Regions from separate parts of the Nicoliella sp. ESL1120 genome, predicted to be linked through region 1. Evidence: riboswitches for the same ligand, from Rfam matches in the RefSeq annotation. Region 1 holds a riboswitch; each other region holds the start of a gene.
The links. Region 1 has a riboswitch for thiamine pyrophosphate ahead of ACSYTE_RS07260 (3-oxoacyl-ACP reductase). Riboswitches for the same ligand answer to the same signal wherever they lie in the genome.
Positions count from the first base shown of each region.

Region 1 (7,278 bases):
ACCTCCACCCCACCTGGTTCGTCATCAGCAACTGGTTTGGCGTTAGCATTGGAAGCATCACAATAAGGACACGCTTTAAGCAAATCATTATAAATATAACCACATTTTTGGCATTTTAACTTTTTTGCCGATGCTAAATTAACGTCAGCATAGTTAATTTTATTGAATTCTGGATGGTCGTATGGGGTTGTTTCACCTAACGTTGCATCGCAATCGAATCTAGGACAAGCATTTAATATTGGGTAATCAAGATCATCAATGCAATAAATGTAGTCACATAAATTACACCTTAAATAAATCCCCTCCCAGGTGCTAAAAAATTTTTTATTTTTATTACTATCTATTTTGTAGCAATATGGGCATTCATTTTTTGAATCAACTCTAATAAACCCACATTTAATACATTTAATGTTCATATTTTAAAATCCTTATTTATGATGATGTTTAATTCATAATTATAGGTTATAAATTAGTTATAAACAATTGTTCTTTTTTTATTTTAGTTAAAGTAAATATTTGCTTGTGATTATGTGCAGTCCTCTATCATGTTAGCCCCCATTAATTACTTATTTTTTACATTTTTATGCTAACTTTTTTACAATTTCAGAGATATGATAAAGATGCATCAAAAAATTAAATAGAAAAAAGGCGATTATTTTGAAGCATTTTAGTAAATTGATTCCCATCAGTGTAATTGGTATTTCGTTATTGACAGTAAGTAGTTCGACTCTCAACGTTAGTGCAAAAGCAAGTTCTAACAAGAATGAAGTTACGATCTACCTAGCTCGCCATGGTGAAACTACGGGAAACGTAATGGAGCTTGCAGAGGGTTGGGATGATTATCCATTAACCCCTAAGGGCGCAAAAGTGGCTGAAGAAGTTGGTGCTGGATTACGCGGGATCAAGTTTACTGATGCAGCGTGCGGAAAGTTAATTCGACACTTAGATACGGTTAAAGACATGTTGGTTTACTCTGGTAATGGTAAAGTTACCGTTAACGAAACGCCCCTATTTAGAGAAGCTGGTAACGGTGAATACGAATTAGACAATTATGACCAAGAAGATGCTGTTTTAAATAAGTACTACAACGCCACTAGTCGTGCAGAGCTACAAAAGAAATTTGGAACTGATTTTGTAGTTAAGATGCATGATGCATTGTACGAAATTGACAAAGATAGTACCAAACTCCCTAAAGCTGATCGAGCAGAAAGTGGTACTGCAATCGTTAAACGTGAAGCCAAAGGCATTAAAGAAGTAGCTGAACGGACTGCTAAGGAAAAGGGTAAAAACGCCCTTGTCGTTAGTTCCGGAGATATCATTACTGCATACTTATCAAAATATGATCACAATATGAGTGCTGCTGATAAGAAATTAATTACCGATGAAGCAATGCCTAACTCAGGAATCACAAAGGTTTATTACAATGTTAAGACCAATAAAGTTAGATTTGGTAAAGTCGGCGATACCAGCTACGTCAATAAGGGCATTAAATACTTAAAGGATCACAAAGTTAAGGATCAAAAAACAATTGATGTAAAATATCAAGATTAATCATTAAATATTAAAACGACCTAATCATCTTTATTATTAGGTCGTTTTTTTTTAGCAAAAAACAATAATCACCCTTGTAATAAAATACATCTGATGTATTATATAAATGATATGATGTATTTAAGGAGGGAAAGTTAACATGCAATCTAAAAATATAAGTCTTGGCACGGAAACGATCCAAAAAATCATTATGTATATTAAGGAACACCACTTAACTACTGGTGATAAGTTACCCAAAGAAGCTGAATTAATGAATGAACTAGCGGTCGGTCGCTCCACTATTAGAGAAGCAATGCAAATCCTCGCCCATTCAGGCGTGGTTAGCATTAAACAAGGATCAGGAACATACGTTCAACAATTGGAGCTGATCGACGAACAAAATCCCCTGCTATGGCGAACTGAGAAAATGCTTGAAAAAGAGGCCATTGTTGAATTGGTTGATAATGATATTACTCCTGAAGAATGGATTACACTCAAAGCATATCTTAAGAGAAGGAATCAATTATTATCACAAGGCAAGTTCAATGAATACCTTGAACAAGATATCCTATTCCATGAACAAATCGTCAAAATGGCACAAAATGCGTATTTAATTAAGTGGTTCAAGGAACTAAAGCCACTATGGAAAAGTCATCTAAGTCAATCAATTGCTAAGAATCCACACTATAAAGGGAAAATTAAGCATCATAATCAGTTGTTCGATGCATTGATGGATCGAAATGCAGAAGCTGCCATCAAGTTAATTCAGGAAGTAGGCAAATAAAATGTTATCAATCCCAACAATTATTTTCTTAATTATCGGTGGACTGGCGGCTGGGGTTTTAAATGGGATTGTCGGGATGGCGGTCTTAACGATCTATCCCATCCTGTTGTCAATTGGCGTTTCTCCCATCATGGCAAATGTAACGGCCACCATTAGTATTATATTCAGTGGTTGTACCTCGGTCCTATCATCTGCTAAGGAAATCAAAAGTTATCGCAAACAAGCTGGGGTCATCACATTACTTTCAGTATTTGGTTGCATAATTGGCACGTTCATCCTAATCAAAAGCAGCAATGCTCAATTTAAACGGATCGTCCCGTTTATCATTATGTTTGCCGGAATCATGATGTTGATCCCCAAAAAAGACCAGCCCCATGACAACCGCTTCATACGAAGCATTCAGTACCTGTTTCTCCCCATCATCGGTCTTTATAACGGCTACTTTGGTGCGGGTTCAGGAATTTTAGAAACCGCAGTGTTGTCCAGAATTATTCATGCCCCGTATTATGTCTACAATGCGATTAGAAACGTTTTGTCACTAGCTAGTAACATTATCAGCGCCATTATCTTCATTTTGATTTTACCAGTGGACTGGATCGTTATCATTCCACTAGCGATTGGACTAGTGGTCGGCGGCTATTTAGGACCGATCATTGTTAAATTCATCCCTACTAAAGTGATGGAAATTTGCGTGGGGATTTTTGCAATCGGATTATCAACCTATCTATTTATTACTACCTATTAGAAAAGTGAGGTTACCAATATGAGAATCAATATCTTACAACACACTCCAAATGAAGGCCCAGGCTCAATTTTAGACTGGGCGCAAGCACACGACCATGAAGTCTATACCTATCATCCATACCAATTCGGCTACTTACCCACTGCAGATGAAACCAATATGTTAGTTATTTTAGGAGGACCGATGAGTCCCAACGATAACTTTCCCTGGATTCAACAGGAACGCGATTTAATCAATACCCTTTTAAAGCGGAATACGCCAATGCTTGGGGTCTGTTATGGCGCGCAACAAATCACCAAGGCCATGGGATACCCAGTTGGTAAATCGCCAGTCAAGGAAGTTGGTTGGGCAGCTGTTAAACTAGAAAGTAATGCCATTTCTGGATTACCAAAACAAGTCACTGCCCTTCACTGGCATGAAGAAATGTTCAAAATTCCAGCAGGGGCAGAACGTTTATTTTCCACCCCTGGCTTAAAGAACCAAGGGTTCGTGATGAAGCATCGAATTGCTGGACTCCAATTTCATTTGGAACCCAAGGCTAATAACGTTCGTGAGATGGTAGTGAATGATTTTCCATATATTAAGGACTCGATATTAGGCCAAAGCGCTCAAGAAATATTGAACACCCCAGTTCCAATTGAAAATAAGGCAGTCATGTTTAGAATACTAGATTACATTAATGAACAATAATCAATGAAAAAAGGCAGTAGCATTCACGAATGTGATTACTACTGCCCTTTCATTTGATATTTAGTTCATTGTTAATCCACCATCAACAGTGTAATTTTGACCTGTAATCCCATCACTTTCGTCTGATCCTAAGAATACCACCATCTTAGCAACCTGTTTCGGAGTAGTTACTGATTTAAGTGGTGTTTGATTGGCAATTAAGTCAAACACCTCGGGAGTAGTAACAGCACTGGCATTAGTGGTTCTAAGTAATCCTCCTGATACCATATTAAAACTAATCCCAGCACTCCCTAGCTCGGCTGCTAAGTTTCTAGTAAATCCAATCAATGCTGCCTTTGCAGTGGTGTATTCATGGTAAGGAACCACCGGATTTTGAAACAGGTTCGTCCCGATATTAATGACCTTTCCATAATGATTTTTAATCATATTAGGAAGCGCACTTTGGGTAACGTTAAAAGCACCCTTCAAGGTCCCGTCAATTTGTTTTTGGTAGTCATCCCATGATAAATCTTGAAAAGCCTTTTGCTTAACGGGATCAAATTTAAACCCGACTAAAGCATTATTAACAACGACGTCTAGGCTTCCAAAATGATCAATTGCCTGCTTAACTAGTTCATCGATTTGACTTCTGTCCCTAACGTCGGCCTTGATCGCAATTGCATGGTCTGATCCAATTTCTTCAACTACTTGGTCAGCAGCGTCTTGATGATGGTAATAATTTACCACGACGTTAAAGCCCCGTTCACCAAATTGTTTCGCAGTTTCAGCGCCTAATCCTGAACTTGCTCCTGTAATTAAAACTGTTCTTGCCATTTGAAAAATCTCCTTAAAAGACTAATCGAATGAAGCAATAGCTTGATTTTATACACCTTTAATAATCCCTCCGCTAGCATTACCTAGATCAGGTTCATGGGTATCATCTCAGCCATTCCAGCACCCCATTAATCGGTATATTATTTGAATCCACTTATATATTAAGCGATAAAAATGAATTAATCAACTCCATATAAAAACACAATCCAATAACGAATTGTGCTTCATCTTAATTATTTAATAACTCGGTAGACAGCCTCCATTGGTTGGCGTTTCTTAGGCGTAATTGCTTGGTCACGATAACCAAAACTGACCATTACAGAAACGCTCCACTTTTTAGGATCGAAAGCTCCATAATCAGACAGAATCCGATCAATGTTGGCACGGTTAAAGCCCTCGATTGGACAACTATCAATGTCTAACGCTGCAGCGGCATCCATCATGTTCGCCAATGGAATGTAGGTTTGCTTTGAAGCCCAATCAAATAATTCTCGGTCAGTATTTAACTTAAAATCATTTTCCTGAAAACTAATGATTTTTTTAGAGAACGGTGAATCAATATCAAACGGGTGGCCTTGAACATCTTCGCTCATATGCTTAATATGAGGGGAATGAATATTCATATCCTTACGAGCTAAAATTACAACAAATTTGTCAGCGCCGTCAAGGCTCTTTTGCGCCCCCCAGGCATCGTTATACATTGCCTGCTTCAATTCTTTGTTTTCGATCAACAAAAATTGCCAAGGTTCAAGTCCCATTGAACTAGGTGATAATCTAGCGACCTCCATAATGGTATGCCAATCCCTATCGGAAATATGTTTGTTCGGATCATACTTTTTAGTCGCATACCTACGATGGGCTAAGTTAATTAAAGCTTCGTTTTTATCCATAATTGTCATCCTTTTTAATTGATATAATAATAAATTATCATTGATAACAATGTGCCGCAATTAATTCGCCCTCGCTCAGCTAATTATCGATCAGATTTTAATGGATTAGGCCTTTAAATCAAGGCATCATCATGATTAAGCGATAATTTGAAAATAATTATAAATAAATTAGATAAAACCCTTTACATTCTAATTTAATTGCGTTATATTATTATCAACAACAAATCAAAGGGGATGTTTCCAATGCAAACTGAAGGCTTTACCGCAGATTAAATTGTAAGGGATGTGTTTCCACCAATGAGATTATAAGTGAGTTACCCAGCTAATGAAAGAGAGGTACCTACCATTCACTTAAAACATCGATTTACCGCAGATTCTAAATAAGAAAGAAGTGTTTCCACCATTTTGCTAAATAAGATTCAAACTCATAATAATAATGCCTGATAGATCATCTAAAATGGTCTATCAGGTATTTTGATTCCCGCCCTTTTCCCTATCAACGGATGATTAAAAAATAATTAAAAAAGATTAGAAAAAATCGTTCAAAAGGGTTTACTTTATCATTTAAAAGGTATATTATAATGACAATAAATCAAAGGGGATGATTCCAGTATCATGAAGAACGATTTACCCCAGATTTTATTCAAGGGAGATGTAATCACCAACTTAGTACAAAGTTCGTTTTACCCAGCTAATGAACAGGAAGGTGTTACCATTCACTTAGAAAGTCGATTTACCGCAGATTCTAAATAAGAAAGAAGTGTTTCCACCATTTCGTTATTAAAGATTCAAATCCATAATAATAATGCCTGACAGATCATGAATAATGGTTTGTCAGGTATTTTGATTTTAAGCTATTTTATTGCCAAGCTAAATTGAAATATTTAGAACGCATATTTTTACAACTGCACATAAATCATTCATAATATACATATCAATCGAATGAGTCAGGAGATTTTGCCAATGGATAAGCATAAGATCAATAAGTATATCGGAAACGATAAACCATTAGAAATTTATTCAAAATCACGTGATAATTATAAGTATGAAAACTTTGCGCTTGGTTATATCGTAAGGGACTTGGGGATGTACTTAATTTTACAAACGATCGATGACTATGGATTTCTTGATTCATATACAATCATCTTAAAGGATGATATTTCAAAAATTTCATTTGGAACTACTTATTCAAAACTGTTTGACCGTTACGTTGCTTTTACGAAGGAAAATCAACTTTACGATCCGTTTAATCTCCAGCAACAATTTAAAAAATTTAAAACTGATGATTTTTTTAAAATTATTGATTATTGTTTTAAACATCAAATAACCCTTTCGGTTTATAGTACCGAGCACGATTATGTGCAACAGGGTCGTATCATGACGATTGAAAATGACTCAATAACTTTGAACGAAGTTGAATTTAGTGAATTAAATGGATTTAACGATGTTGATGAAAATGAACCCATTAATTTAGTTGATATTACTGCGATCGATATTTTAAGTAAGGAAAGTTTCTTATTCGATCGATTGAGCTAAAAACAATTAATAAAACAGGCCAGCTGCTAATTCAATTGCAACTGCCCTGTTTTTATTTTACTTTAATTCACTATTGGTAATTTGAGTCACTTTATCATTACTAAACACCAAACTGATGGATTTACCATTTTCACCTGTAAGATAGACAACGGTTTTTAACGGTGTTCCGCCACTGGCACTTTCTGATTCCGCAGAAGGCTGCCCTAACTTTTCAATTACACTATTATAGCTATTGCCGATTTTAATTGAATTGATCTTATTATTGTTCAATACGCTTAATTTATTAATATCAG
Region 1 is NZ_CP196384.1:81,249-88,526, reverse strand. It holds gene ACSYTE_RS07285 (hypothetical protein) at 1-416, opposite strand, end outside; gene ACSYTE_RS07280 (histidine phosphatase family protein) at 709-1,551, shown strand; gene ACSYTE_RS07275 (FadR/GntR family transcriptional regulator) at 1,691-2,314, shown strand; gene ACSYTE_RS07270 (sulfite exporter TauE/SafE family protein) at 2,316-3,059, shown strand; gene ACSYTE_RS07265 (type 1 glutamine amidotransferase) at 3,078-3,746, shown strand; gene ACSYTE_RS07260 (3-oxoacyl-ACP reductase) at 3,807-4,559, opposite strand; TPP riboswitch at 4,608-4,697, opposite strand; gene ACSYTE_RS07255 (NAD(P)H-dependent oxidoreductase) at 4,793-5,449, opposite strand; gene ACSYTE_RS07250 (hypothetical protein) at 6,065-6,202, shown strand; gene ACSYTE_RS07245 (hypothetical protein) at 6,392-6,985, shown strand; gene ACSYTE_RS07240 (DUF3862 domain-containing protein) at 7,043-7,278, opposite strand, start outside.

Region 2 (7,278 bases), on a different replicon from region 1:
TGACCTACGGCACATGAAACGCCGCATTGAGCTTGCAAAACGGTATCATTTTAAAGAAATTGCTGAAACTAAGTTGATGCGACTGGATAAGCTAGCAAGTATTCGATTAGAAATATTAGGCCGCTCCTACGTTAATGGCCAAGTGGTAATGATTACCATTAGTAATTTAGAACGGGTTAACGATACTTATAATTGCGTTATTGATAAGATCGATTCTGAAGCGGTCTTGGTTACGGTAATCAATAAAACCGATTTTAGTGATCACGCTAAGCATACCTTCAAATTGAGCGACATTACAACGATTGAATTTCTGGGGAAAGAATTAACGATGTTGACCAAAAATAAAGCATTGTTGTTCGGCCCCTCGGTCAATACTGCAATGATCAACGGTAGTGATCCGCAAATCAATAGTGTCTATGCTGAATCTAAAGCAACTAACCATTTATATGAAATTGAATCGGTGGCTGACAATGGTTATTATTACATTGGCTACGTTGTGAATTACAATTCAGATTACGTCATTTTTAACTTAGTGACCATGAGTGGTCAATTTGGTGGATACGTCTTATTAAGAACTACCATGATTGCAAACATTTACTTAGATTCTGATTATTTACGATTGATCCAACACTTTAGTTTAGAAAACCATAACGCCAATACTTTTTTAGAGCCCGTTTTAAATGATGAACGTGAGTTTGATATGGGCAGCGATGTTTTAGAGTCACTGCTTGAACAGGCAATCAATTTAAATCAATTAGTACGGATCGCATCTGCTGGCGGGATGGGTAAATTAGGTTATCCACTTGATATTACACCGATCACGAAGCAAGTTCATTTTCAAGAAGTCGATGATAGTCGGGATGGATTGGAAGAACGAGAATCAATTCCGCTGAATCAAATTGGTGAATTAGCGTTCGATTATCTAGAAGCGTTTTTAACTGATGATGGATTGAAAAATAATCATCCAGAATAATAAAAAACCAGCCAACTGGCTGGTTTTTTATTATTCTTCTGAATCTTTTTGGTTGTTTTCAATGAAGTTTTCAATTAATTCTTTTTCTTCGTTGGTGGGTTGCTTTTCCATTGACTTGATATCGTGTAATCTTTCAACGCTGATATGTAGGTTGAAAGCTAATTGGGTATCTGGCCATGCGTTGCCCTTTTGAAAATCAATGATTTCCTTTGAAATGTTACTAATTCCGTTAGTCATAGTAAGCCTCCTGAAGTTATTTATTAATTATCATTATATTATAACAAACAATTGATTGAAAGGTTCACCGCTTAGTTTAAAAAATGAAAATTGGTAATTGCACCATGATGAGCCAAAAGGCCATGTAAGCAAAGTCGGTCCAGCGAACGTAGGTTTTTTCAACGTGGGTCCGTGGCGCATCTTCAACAAAACCATGTGAGATCATTGCTTGTGAAAGATCGCTAGACCAGTTAATGGCTGCTAAGATGGCTTTGAAATATAATTTCGGCGACCAGAGTTGCATCGTAACCCCGCGCATTAGACTGGCGTGGCGGATTGTTTGGACTTCGATGATGATTCTTGGTACCAAGTTGAATGCGGTCAATACTCCGTAGGCGAACTTGGATGGAAGTTTGAAGTTTTGTTCCAATGTGAATGCGAGGTCCTTAATGTTGCTAGTCATCGTAAAGGTAGCCCCGAGCCAGACGTAGGTGAATAACCGTGTAAACAGCACCCATCCGATAATGGCGCCATGGGTCCCGTAGATAACTTGTGACATTAAGAGTCCAAAGGCTGGAATGATCGGGTACAGGGTCAAATATGCGATCGACTTTAATTTAACCCGTTTGACCAGGAGGTAAATTAAACTGACTGCTAAGATACAAAGGTTCAATGGGACGCTTTGGATAAATGAAATTTCAACTCCGATGATGATGATCATGAATAATTTAATGGCTGTGTTCATAATAACGACTCCTTATAAGTAAGTTGTTGGTCTTTGAACTGAATGTGATAATCAAATAGCGTTTCCAAACCACTGAGTTGATGGCTAATGATGATGATGGTTTGGTTAAATTTTTGACTCGCATTTTTTAGCATTTCGACTACCGTTTCTAGAGACTTGATATCTAACCCCTTAAATGGTTCGTCCATTAATAAAATGTCAGTTCCCATGATCAACATCTCGACGATTTGCAACTTCTTTTTTTGCCCCTCGCTAAGTGTGTAAACGACTTGTTTTTCCCTGCCGTCGATCTGCAACGCCTTAAGCATGGCATCAATATCTTCTTTGGAGTAATTATGATGGACCGCGTTTTTAATCGAAAGCGATAGTTCTTCTTCAACCGTGATGTCGACGAATTGCATTTCAGCATCTTGAAAGACCAGCGCAACGTGGGAAAGGTATTTCTTCTTATGGATCTTTTGGATGTCTTTATCCTGATATGAAATCAAACCCTCATACTTAAAGAGCCGTGTTAAAGCTTTGAACAAGGTCGATTTACCGATTCCATTTTCACCTGTGATCAATGTGATTTGCTTTGCTGGAAATTTGAATTGGTCAGCCTTTAGCAATACGCCTTGGTTTTGCTTTAGTTCACAACTGTTTAAGATCAGATCGGCTGGTTCGTTATTATCGGGAATCGGGAAGTGGACGGCCGCTAACTCTTGATTATCAAATGGTACTAATAGTTTTTGGACCTCTGCATTACTTAACTGTTGAATTTGAAATTGGTTGGGTTTCAGGTAGAAGAACGTATCGACAATGTCGTCGTAACCAGAAAGGTCATGGTCCACTAAGATGATCGTTTTATTCTTTTGATCACGTAAGCGGGTCAATTGATATAGCAGATCACTTCGCGATTGACGATCTAGACTCGCAAATGGTTCGTCCAATAAAATAACGTCGGAATCCATTGCGATGATGATGGCTAAGGCGACCTTTTGTTTTTCACCACCGGATAGGGCGTTCAAGTCACGGTGCTTTAACTTAGTGATGTTCACGAATTCTAGTGCATCATCGATTCGTTGGGGGATGATTTTAGGATCTAACTGTCTATTCTCAAGTGCAAATTGGAGTTCATCATATACGTTCGTCATCGTAAACTGTTGATTGGGGTTTTGAAACATCATTGATACATATCCGCTGAAGTCAGTAGGGGCAATGTCTTTGATCTCCTTGTCACCAATTTTAATTTCACCAGTGTAATCACCATTGGCAAACTCAGGATATAAACCGGCAATTGACTTTAAAAGCGTCGATTTACCAGTTCCAGATGGTCCAGCGATCAAGCTAATTTTTTCGTTCGGAAAGGTTAGGTTCACGTCTTCTAATACTGGTTGTGAGCGATGCTGGTAGGTAAATGTAAAATGACTAACTGAAACGGTGGTCATGGTTAATTCCTCCTGGTAATTTAAAAATAAAGCACTTACAAGCTTGGCTTTATAAGTGCTTTAAATTCATTTAAATTTATGAAGCATTGAATCGTTAAAATGATTATGCAATGGCGTGGCTTCTGTTTAGGAGCTTCTTGATGGCCAATGGAATTGGGTCACTAAATACCCAGATTGAAATAAATCTAACGATGAATAAGAAGATCAACATTCCAAAACCGTATGCGTTGTATCCATTCTTGAACCAATCCCAAGTAAAAGTAATGATGGTAGTGAAGATACTACCTAACAATAATTGGAAGTGGCCGTACTTCTTGTAACCAGTAACTGCAAAACCTAATTCTGCTCCGGCACCTTGAATTAAACCTGAGACAACGTTCATAACTCCCCATTGGTCACCCAAGAACATTTCAACAACGGCTCCAGCAACTTCTGAGAAAATGGAAACACCAGGCATTCTGAAAATAGCCCCTGCTAATGGACCAGCAACGATCCAAAGACCAAGTGAAATATCGTTTGCTGCGGGAGCAAGACCAATTGGTGTTAAAACTAGTGTTAATGCGTTATAGATAAAACTAGTCAACCAGAAAATAACCCCACAGACAATTGCGATCAATGCAATTAAAATAATGTTTCTAAGACTCCATTTTTTAGACATGGAAAATCCTTCCCTTCAATAAATTAAACAATTATTTTAGATAGACAGAAAAAAGGGACCTCAAATACTGAGGTCCCTTTCGGAATATGTACACCATTGATAAAACGTTTCCCTCCACCAGTACGGACTGGATCAGGTTCAATGGGTATCATCTCAGCCAAAAAAGGCACCCCAAACATCTATCTATTTAATTAACTAGAACAGTATAACTTAATTTTTTCTTAAATGCAAGTTTGAATATTACAGGCATAAATCTTAAATAACACTTCGTTTACATTTATCAATAATCAATTGTTAATAAAGTGCTAAGGTGTTAACTTATTATTTAGGATATCGAAATCAGAGAAGGGTTGGTTAAATGGATCTTAAAAAGAATTTTAAAAAGATGGCAATTGTATTAACTGCTGTTGTCGGATTAGCATCAGCATCAGAAATTACTCCATTTTTAGATGTTGTTTCGACAAAAACAGTTAATGTCAGTGCTGATTATAATTATGATTATAACTATGACGATGGTGCATCAGGAATCACTACTAATAATATTGTTCCTGGAAACTATAAGATGAAGAATGCAGCGGCTGCAATTGCGATCGATGCTACGAACGGACAGGTCATCTATGCTAAAAACATTAATCAAAAAATGAAGGTGGCATCCACAGCCAAGTTAATGTCATTGTACCTGGTGGTCAGAAAAGCACAGGAGACGAATGGCTGGAATCAAGTCGTTGATACTTCTAATGCTGGCTTACGGAGCATGAGTTACAATAATAACGTTGGTGGTGGCTTTAAGCTGGTTGCTGGTCGTAAATATACCGTAAAGCAGCTCTATCAAGCAGCACTGATCCAATCATCAAATGCAGCTACGATTGCATTGGGACAATGGGTCGCTGGCTCAAACGGTCAGTTCGTGAATATGATGAATAAACAAGCAAGGGCATGGGGAATTTCTGCGACCTTTAATTCACCATCTGGACTTGAAAATAATGATTTAGTTCATTATGGTTATAAGTATTCTGGTGGAGCCACTGCTGGGAACATGGTAAGTGCAAAGGCGTTGGCAGTAATTGCGCAACACGTTTTAACTTATTATCCAAAGGTATTAAATGATGCTAGTAGGGGCACGGCCAAGGTTGCAGGGCAAAACCTATATAACTACAACAACCTACTTAAGGGGCGGACCTTCTATGATGCAAGTCTGCGCGTTGATGGTTTAAAGACCGGCTATACTCCAGCTGCAGGACTATGTTTTGTTGGAACTGGCCAACTACCAGGGAAGCACCGCTTGATTACGATTACTTTGAATGATCCTTATGAATTTAGTGATCAACGTGATTTGATGAAGTACATTTATAAAAATTCATCCATTTACAATTAATCGTCAAAAATCTGCAAAAATGATATAATAATCACAATTAAAATTAAACTCACGGTTAAGACGTGAGTTTTTTATTTTCGGGAGGTTGCAAAATGACTAAATTGATCTTGGCTGATCTTGATCGTGATTTTTTATCCGCAGATGGTGAAATTAACGCATCTCGATTGTCCAAACAGTTAATGAATTTGGCAAAGCAAAATCTACACCTGGGCTTTATGACGGAAGCTCCGTATGCCAAAATGATTCAGATTTTTCATGGGATAAAGGCTCCCTTAGCGTTTATCTGCGAAGGGGGTGCTGAGACCGTTTTGAATCGCGTGGTTCGTGATGAAACGGTGATCGATTATGAAATTTGGAAATCAGCCCTAAAGTGGTTTCAAGCGCAACGCGATTTTAATACCGCATACATTGTCCTTTCGGGGAAGATGAATGCCTACACCGATGCAAGCAAGGATAGTTCAGCCTACCAACGCTTTAATAAGACGTACCCATCTTTATACCAAATGAATGATCTAGAATTAGTGAGTGATTTAGTCTATCAAATTAGATTGGGGTTTGAGAACGGCGATATGCAAAGTTTAGCCCAAACCTTTAATAGTAATTTTAATGGTAAGTTAGTGGCTCATGCTAAGGGAAACGACCTTTGGATCACTTCATTCGATGCTTCATACCAAAACGCAATTGAGACGTTGAGTGATGAATTAGATATTGACCCGCGGGACGTGGCTTTGATCGATCAAAAACAATCGCATGCCCCCGTTGATGAGCTTTTTGAAACTGCAACTACTGAAAATGGTTATGATGCCATCGATCAATTTCTGAAATAATAATTGAATTTGTTATCTTCTTACTAAGCAGGTACAATAATGTAATGGTCAGTAATATTACTTTTATTTAAAGGAGCTTGTTTATGATATCAGCCTGGAATCTAATCGGGTTTGCCATCTGGATTATCATTGCAATTAGTTTAATTTCAATGGTTATTTCTATCCGTAGGCAAAAGCGACAGGCCTTATTGCATCAAGATGAAAAGCTAGTAAGCAGAAATAGAATCGTTTTATTTTTTCAAGGGCTTTTAATACTGGGGGCTGCCTTAGCGATGGTGATAATTACGCTAAGAGCTGATATTTCTAGTCATAATGTTTCTGTTTCTAGAAGTTACAAACCAATTGTATTAGATACGAATGGTCGTAAATCATACTATGTTAATGTTTATAATTCTAAAAATAAATCGGGTGGTCAATATTACACCTATTTAACGAAGGGTGAACATTATCAAGTTAGTAGCAATGATTCAACCATCATTAGTGGTGCTAACACCGTTTCATTGCCAACCGAAACCTATCGTTCCAGTGGAAGTCGGTTGAATGACTTAGATCGGAAATACCAGCGGGCTTGGATTGAAACCACTACCGCCAAATATAAGCCGAATTTATTAAATGGATTGGGATTACGGGCGGGCCAGCGTGCTAGTCGTTATGTCATTATCAGAGTCCCAAACCAATCATTTATTTATTATCATTAATAATCTAATGAAATTTGAAAAGCGGAATCGATCGTGAAATCGGTTCCGCTTTTTTTACATTGTATCTCGATATTTAGTATTAATTTTTAAGATTTGATGGCTTATCTGTTCGGCACTACGGTGGTTTTCATCATTGCCAACCATTGGAAAGACAGTGGTTAACCAGTGAATGCCCTCCGTTAAGGTACTGAAAATGAAAAAGCCGGCATCAATTTCACCACTAGCATTGATGGCTTGATCAGAATCAGCATCGATGTTGATGGCATTAATTTTTACTGCTCGTTCATTAGCATCCTTGAAAGCAGCTGGGGTGATGATTTTATGTTTTACCATTCCGTTAATTAATTCACTTTTGGTAG
Region 2 is NZ_CP196383.1:656,723-664,000, forward strand. It holds gene ACSYTE_RS02605 (hypothetical protein) at 1-973, shown strand, start outside; gene ACSYTE_RS02610 (LBP_cg2779 family protein) at 1,004-1,210, opposite strand; gene ACSYTE_RS02615 (energy-coupling factor transporter transmembrane component T family protein) at 1,287-1,934, opposite strand; gene ACSYTE_RS02620 (ABC transporter ATP-binding protein) at 1,931-3,361, opposite strand; gene ACSYTE_RS02625 (ECF transporter S component) at 3,465-4,019, opposite strand; TPP riboswitch at 4,112-4,203, opposite strand; gene ACSYTE_RS02630 (D-alanyl-D-alanine carboxypeptidase family protein) at 4,378-5,394, shown strand; gene ACSYTE_RS02635 (HAD family hydrolase) at 5,487-6,221, shown strand; gene ACSYTE_RS02640 (LVIS_2131 family protein) at 6,305-6,919, shown strand; gene ACSYTE_RS02645 (FAD/NAD(P)-binding protein) at 6,974-7,278, opposite strand, start outside.
Region 2: another riboswitch for thiamine pyrophosphate. It lies ahead of ACSYTE_RS02625 (ECF transporter S component); the one in region 1 lies ahead of ACSYTE_RS07260 (3-oxoacyl-ACP reductase).

Region 3 (7,278 bases), 110 kb from region 1:
TACCAAGATGTGTTAACTGGTAATTCAGCTGCCTGTTTTGAAGATGAACCAGTTATGAAGTACAGTATCAAGCAAGGTACTAAGTTAGCGATCGTTACTAAGCCTGCTGATAGTGGTTCGTATGGTTTTGCCGTTGATAAGGGTAAGAACAAGGTATTGCTTGCTAAGTTCAACAAGGGACTTGCTAACCTCCAAAAGAACGGTGAATATAAAAAGATTGTTGATCACTACCTAGAAAGCAAGGGAACCAATGCTGGTTCTAGTGACCATACCTTCTTGGGAATCCTTAAGCAAAACAAGGGTTTCCTTTGGAATGGGTTCTTACAAACCCTTTGGTTAAGTATCGTTTCGATTTTCTTTGCAACATTATTTGGAGTAATCGTGGGACTATTGGGTGTATTGCCTTACAAGTTCTTCCAAGACCTATCTAGTACCATTATCTATATTTTCCGTGGGTTACCATTACTAGTGTTGGCACTATTCATTTACACCGGGATTCCAACTTTAACTGGAACTAAGATTCCAGCGTTCATTGCCGGGGTCGTCACCTTAATGTTCAATGAAGGAGCCTATATTGCGGCCTTCGTTCGTGGGGGGATTAATTCCGTTGACAGTGGTCAAATGGAAGCAGCTCGGAGTTTAGGACTGCCATTCTCCAAGTCGATGTTTAAGGTTATTCTTCCACAGGGAATTAAGTTAATCATTCCATCATTCATTAACCAATTTATTATCACTTTGAAGGATACTTCAATCCTATCAATTATTGGAATTCTAGAATTAACCCAAACTGGTAAAATTATTATCGCAAGAAACCTTGAAGGATTTAAGGTCTGGACAATTGTTGCTTTGATTTACTTAATCGTGATCACGCTGTTGACCTGGTTATCTAAATGGGGTGAAAGGAGAACTAGATTATGATTAAAGTAGACGTTAAAAACCTAGTCAAGAACTACGGGAGCAACCACGTTTTAAAGAACGTTGACTTTCAAGTTCAAAAAAACGAAGTGGTCGTAATTATCGGACCATCCGGATCTGGGAAAAGTACGTTATTAAGAACCTTGAATAAGTTGGAAGAACCAACCTCTGGTTCCGTAATCATTGATGGGAAGGACATCGCAGACCCAAAGACCGATATGAATAAGGTTCGTGAAAACATCGGGATGGTGTTCCAACATTTCAACCTCTTTAACAATCTTTCAGTTGGTGACAACATCATGTTAGCACCAGTTGAGTTAAAGAAGGAAACTAAGGAAGAAGCTGCTGAACAAGCCAAGAAACTCTTGGAAGTTGTTAACCTTTCCCAAAAATTTGATGCAAAGGTGCAATCACTTTCTGGTGGTCAAAAACAACGGATCGCCATTGCCCGTGCTTTAGCCATGAAGCCAGACATCATGTTATTTGACGAACCCACCAGTGCCCTTGATCCAGAAATGGTTGGTGATGTTTTGCAAGTAATGAAGCGTTTGGCTAAGGATGGAATGACAATGGTGGTCGTAACCCATGAAATGGGCTTTGCCCGTGAAGTTGCGGACCGCGTGGTCTTTGTTGATGACGGTAAGATTTTGGAATCAGGAACGCCTGAAGAAATCTTTGATCATCCTAAAAATGCCAGATTACAATCATTCTTGGAAAAAGTGCTATAAAAAATAAATAATGAAATAACCATCTTGCGAATTTCGTAAGGTGGTTATTTTTTATGCTTTGATAACAATTTGGATGATGGCTAAATCAACTCTTTAGGAGGCGAATTGGTTGGTTCACTAAAAATAAAATAACTTTTTTGTTACTATAGTATCCACTATTTTTTGAAACATTTATCTAAAAATGTCACTTTTGCTTGTTGTTTGATTATGCTATACTCAAATTACTTAATTAACTGCAAGGGGAGCCGTTCGGCTGAGACTAGGTTAATCAAAACCTTGACCCTAATGAACCTGATCTGGTTAGTACCAGCGTAGGAATGCAGCGGATATTTATGAAAACTATCCAATTCTTTTTATGGTGGGTAAAAACTATCCAATTTTTTGTTGTGAATTGGGTTCTCAGTTTAATTAAGCCAAAATGCTTAAGGAGAGATGTTTTCATGAATAATGAACAGGAAAAGCAAAGTTTGGATCCCGCAAACTTAAAATGGGGGCAAACGTTTCTTGCAAGTATTCAACATATTTTTGTTTCAAATGTATGGTTAGATCCAATTTTTGTGGCTTCAACAGCTGGGTTATCACTGAGCTTATCGACTAATTTAGTTAATGCAATTTTTATTGCATCTGGGTTAGTAACGATTATTCAAGCCACTAAGTTAGTTCGCCTTCCAATTGTGCAGGGACCATCCGCAGCTTTTGATGCGTTGATGATCAATGCTGGAAAAACGGGGACGTTACCCGCAGCTGGCGGATCGATTTTACTAAGTGCGATCTTAGCCTTCTTTTTAGCGGTTACTGGTTTATTGTCCAAGTTAACTAAATGGCTTCGACCAGCAATCACTGGAACGATTATCTTTTTAGTGGGGGTCTCATTAGCTAGTTTTACACTAGCGGAATTTTTAGGTGGGGACCCGACTGCAGCATCATTTGCATCACCCAAGACCTTATTCGTAGCAATTGTAACCGCAGGAATCGTAGTCTTTTTATCGATTTTTGGAAAGGGTGCTTGGCATCGCTATTCATTTTTAATTGCATTGGTAGCTGGTGATCTGATTGCAGGATTGACTGGCATGATCAATCTATCAGCGGTTGGTTCTAAGCCACTGTTCGGTTTACCACACATCCTTCCTTATGGGATGTTGAAGTTTAATTGGACCATCTTCTTAACGTTCTTCATTGCCTACTGTGTGGCGATTATTGAGGCATTGGGAGTATATGAAGCATCGGCTGATGTAACTAATACTAAGGTGGACCAAAAGAGAATGGAAAAGGGAATTGCTGGTGAAGCAGCGGGATCAATCTTGTCATCACTAATTGGTGGGTTCCCAACCACAGCATTTGCTCAAAACTTAGGAGTAATGAAGCTGACTGGCATTCATTCTAGAAAACCAATCCTACTAGCTGGTAGTTTGTTAGTGGTATTAGGCTTTATTCCAAAGCTAGGGGCCTTTTTATCTTTGACTCCCGCTCCAGTAATTGGTGGGATGTTCCTACCAGCAGCGGCCACGTTAATTACAACTGGTTTTAATATTTTAAAACGTGCTGAAAATAATGATACGAATAACTTAATTATTGGTTTATCGATTATGCTTGCAATCGGGATTCCAGCTTATGCTTCTGGCTATAATGGAGCATTAAAGCCATTATTAACTAATAACATTTTATTAGGAGCAATTTCTTCAGTTGTTCTTCACATTATCCTAGTGGCAATTCCTAAAGCATTTAAAAAGCAGGAGGCGGAATAGCAATGGTGCTATCAACAGTTGAAATTCAAAGAGAAGTTTTAGCGTTTATTGATCAATATGCAGTTGCTGATGCGAACGAAAGCGCAGGTGCGTTTAACGAATTAGCGCTTAAAATATTTAACTATCAATTTGAAAATAACTTACCGTTTAAAAAATATGCCAAGAGTCAAAGAAAGACCCCGTTGTTAGTGCGGGATTGGACTGAAATTCCATTGATGCCAATTCAGGGTTATAAACGATTGACCTTATCTGCCACCCCGATTACGGATGATGAACCCGTGTTTATGTCGAGTGGAACGACCGATCCAACCCATCGGAGTCGTAATTATCACCCCACTTTTAAAACTTGGGATGCTTCGATGCGCTTTCCGTTCAAGAAATTTGTAATGCCTGATCATGATAAAATGCGGATCATTGGTCTATTTCCAGGTGAAGATATCAACCCTAATTCTTCACTGTCCAGATACGTTAGTAAGGCAGTCGAATTTTTTGGTGATGAGCAAAGTAAAATCTATGTGGATGAATCACAAATGGATTTTGCTGGCATTATTGCGGCCTTGCAAGCATCAATTAAGGCCAATCAACCAGTAATGTTACTGGGGGCCAGTTTTTCATATGTTCACTTATTAGACTACCTGAAGCAAAACGATTTACATTTCCAGTTACCAACCGATAGTCGGCTGTTTGATACTGGTGGTTTCAAGGGACAGTCCAGAAGTGTCGAATTTCAAACGTTGATGCAAGAAATCGAAGATACGTTTGGCATCGATCGTGATCACTATATTAACATGTACGGAATGACTGAAGTTTGTTCACAATGCTATGACCAAAACATTTATGATTTATATCATGATCAATCAATTAACTACGATAAGGCTGCGCCAGCATGGGTGCGGATCCAAATTTTAGATCCAGATCAATTAACGCCGGTTAAAAATGGTCAGGTCGGGCTAATTGCATATTACGATCTTTCGAATTGGAATTCCTGTGTGGGAATCTTAACCGAAGATATGGGTGTGCAAGATGAAGCAGGCTTTAAATTGTTAGGCCGGGTCAAGGGCGCTGAAGCTAAGGGGTGTTCGATCGCGGTCGACCAACTACTGGCTTCTAATCAAGCTGGTGATCAAATTGACTAAGGATCCCATTCAAATCATCCCGATTGACCTGTTTAGCCTTCCTCGTGAGGTGCAACCAGTTAATTTTAATTACTATTCAATTTCGGATGGTAATACGACATATTCTTTCCGTTATCCTGAGTTGACCGCTGCTGAAATTGCGCAGACTGCTCGGATAATTAAGCACCACCAACATAGTTACCTAACCAAATTAACGCTTGCTGAGATCATTAATGTAATCGATCAGGCGGTGCAAAAATGGACCCACCCAGAATACGAGCAGCGCAAATTGGCAATTAAATTGATTCCCAAAATTACGGGCTATAATCCAGAAACGGTGTTGTTGGAAATTAAGCGCTTTGTTCGGTTGTTTAGGAAAAAGGAGCTTTTGAGATTCGTTGATACTGAGTTAGATCAACCAGGGATTTTAGATGAATTTCATCCCCAAAGAAGCGGTAGCAACACGAAAGCGTTTGGCCCGGACGGCATTTTTCATGTCTTTTCTGGGAACATCCCAGCGCTGCAGTTGTGGCCATTGGTCATGGGGCTCTTAGTTAAATCAGCTAATTTGGGTAAAACGTCGCTTGCCGAACCACTGTTTCCAATCCTGTTCATGCAATCGATTGCTAGTGTTGATGCGCACATGGCTGAATGCACTGCAATCTTGCCATGGCACGGGGGCAACACTCAATTAGAGCAAGCGGCCATCAATAATACGGATGCGACGATCGTTTATGGTTCTAATCAAGCCGTCGATAGTATTCGACAAATGGTGCCGACTGACAAGAAGTTTTTACACTATGGCTATAAGATTAGCTTTTCAATGGTCGGCAAAGAAGCGCTGACTCCTGAATATTATCGCGAGACCGCACACAAGGCCGTCGAAGATGTTGCCGTTTATGATCAACAAAGTTGTCTTTCTGCCCAAACTATTTTTGTGGAAAGCGGCGGGGCAATCAGTCCGCGGTTATTCGCTAGGGTAATTGCCAACGAGTTGGCGGACTATCAACAAAAACGGCCGCGCGCCCAACTAACGAATGAAGAGGCGGCTGCGATCAATCGACTGCGCAATGAGTGTCAAATAACGCAAATTCAAAATGGATCCGTAGAGGTAATTAGTAGTGACCATAGTACCGATTGGACGGTCATATACCACGGGAAACCTGGGTTCGCTAATTCACCATTAAATCGGACGGTGCACATTTTTCAGATCGATGACTTAGCAGCTGTTACTAAGTATTTGGATGGCTACCATTCATTTCTGCAAAGTTGTGGGGTGGCGGTAGCCCCCACGCGCCTTTTTGAAATTGCTGATCAATTAGGCCGAATTGGGGTCGATCGAATTTCAGCACTGGGTGAAATGACTAGAGCTAAGCCTGGTTGGCATCACGATGGCGGCTTTAACCTGTTGAGCCTACTGCATTTCGTGGATATCGAAAGAAGTGCAGAGGACCTAGCAGAACGATACGATCCAGATGTTGAGTAGGGGGAACTTAAATAATGTTACTGAAGAATAAGGTGGCTGTCATAACTGGAAGTAGCCGTGGAATTGGTGCGGCAATTGCCAAACAGTTTGCTGAAGAGGGCGCGATTGTCGTCATCAACTACTTGCATAATCAGCAACGGGCCGAGCAGGTCGTAGCTGATATTAGAGCAAATGGTGGCAACGGCGTCGCAATTCAAGCGGACGTTCGGGATGCTAAATCGGTTGCTGCGATGTTTGCGTTAATTAAAGATCAATTTGATGAGGTTGATATCGTTGTGAATAACGCTTTGAATCACTACGTTTTTAATCCCAAGACCAGAAAGACCAGTGCGTCAATTGATTGGCAGGATTATCAATCGCAAATTGATGGGAGTCTAAAGGGGTCCTTTAATATTTGCCATTCTGCGATTCCGATGATTAGCCATAGTGGCCGCATTATCAATATGGTCAGCAATTTAATTGAATCACCATTGATTCCATATCACGACTATATTACGGCTAAAAGTGCGCTACTGGGCTTCACTAGATCCCTGGCTGCTGAAGTTGGAAACCTTGGAATTTTGGTCAATGCGATTGCGCCCGGGTTGACCTATCCAACTGATTCCAGTATTGAAACGCAAAATGATGTTCGTGAATCGATCATTAACATGACACCGACTGGCAGATTAACAGTACCAAAGGACATTGCAGGAACCGCTACTTTCTTAGCATCTAACTTGGCTAGTAACATAACTGGTCAATGCTTATACGTTGATGGTGGCTTAGTAATGCATTAAAAAGTTAAATAAAACAAGCCCGAGTAATTTTCTACTTGGGCTTGTTTTTTTATGGTCTAACTATTTCAATGTGTCCATATCGATCACAAAACGATATTTAAATTTGCTTTTTAAGATGCAATACTGATTCCACCATTCATGATTTTAACGATTTGGGATATTTTGATATAATAGATTAGGTTAAAACTAAAAATGGAGGGATCAAATGAACAGAAAAAATCTGTTTTTATTAATAATTTCAATTGTGGCCATTTCAGTTGCTGCCATCCTAGTGAAGCTGACCAGTGCACCAGCAACGGTCATTAGTATGTATCGGATGTACTTAGCGTGTCTGTTGTTATTGCCATTCGTGTGGCTTCATCGCAGTGACTTAAAAAAATTATCATTCTTACAATGGCTGTACCTAGCGATTGCGGGGAGTTTTTTGGGGATGCACTTTGGACTGTGGTTTCAGTCGTTAAAGTATACCTCAGTGACAAGTTCAACGATTATTTTATCATTACAACCAATTGT
Region 3 is NZ_CP196384.1:188,951-196,228, reverse strand. It holds gene ACSYTE_RS07865 (amino acid ABC transporter substrate-binding protein/permease) at 1-918, shown strand, start outside; gene ACSYTE_RS07860 (amino acid ABC transporter ATP-binding protein) at 915-1,643, shown strand; TPP riboswitch at 1,872-1,978, shown strand; gene ACSYTE_RS07855 (uracil-xanthine permease family protein) at 2,084-3,388, shown strand; gene ACSYTE_RS07850 (LuxE/PaaK family acyltransferase) at 3,391-4,524, shown strand; gene ACSYTE_RS07845 (acyl-CoA reductase) at 4,517-5,989, shown strand; gene ACSYTE_RS07840 (SDR family oxidoreductase) at 6,004-6,765, shown strand; gene ACSYTE_RS07835 (DMT family transporter) at 6,971-7,278, shown strand, end outside.
Region 3: another riboswitch for thiamine pyrophosphate. It lies ahead of ACSYTE_RS07855 (uracil-xanthine permease family protein); the one in region 1 lies ahead of ACSYTE_RS07260 (3-oxoacyl-ACP reductase).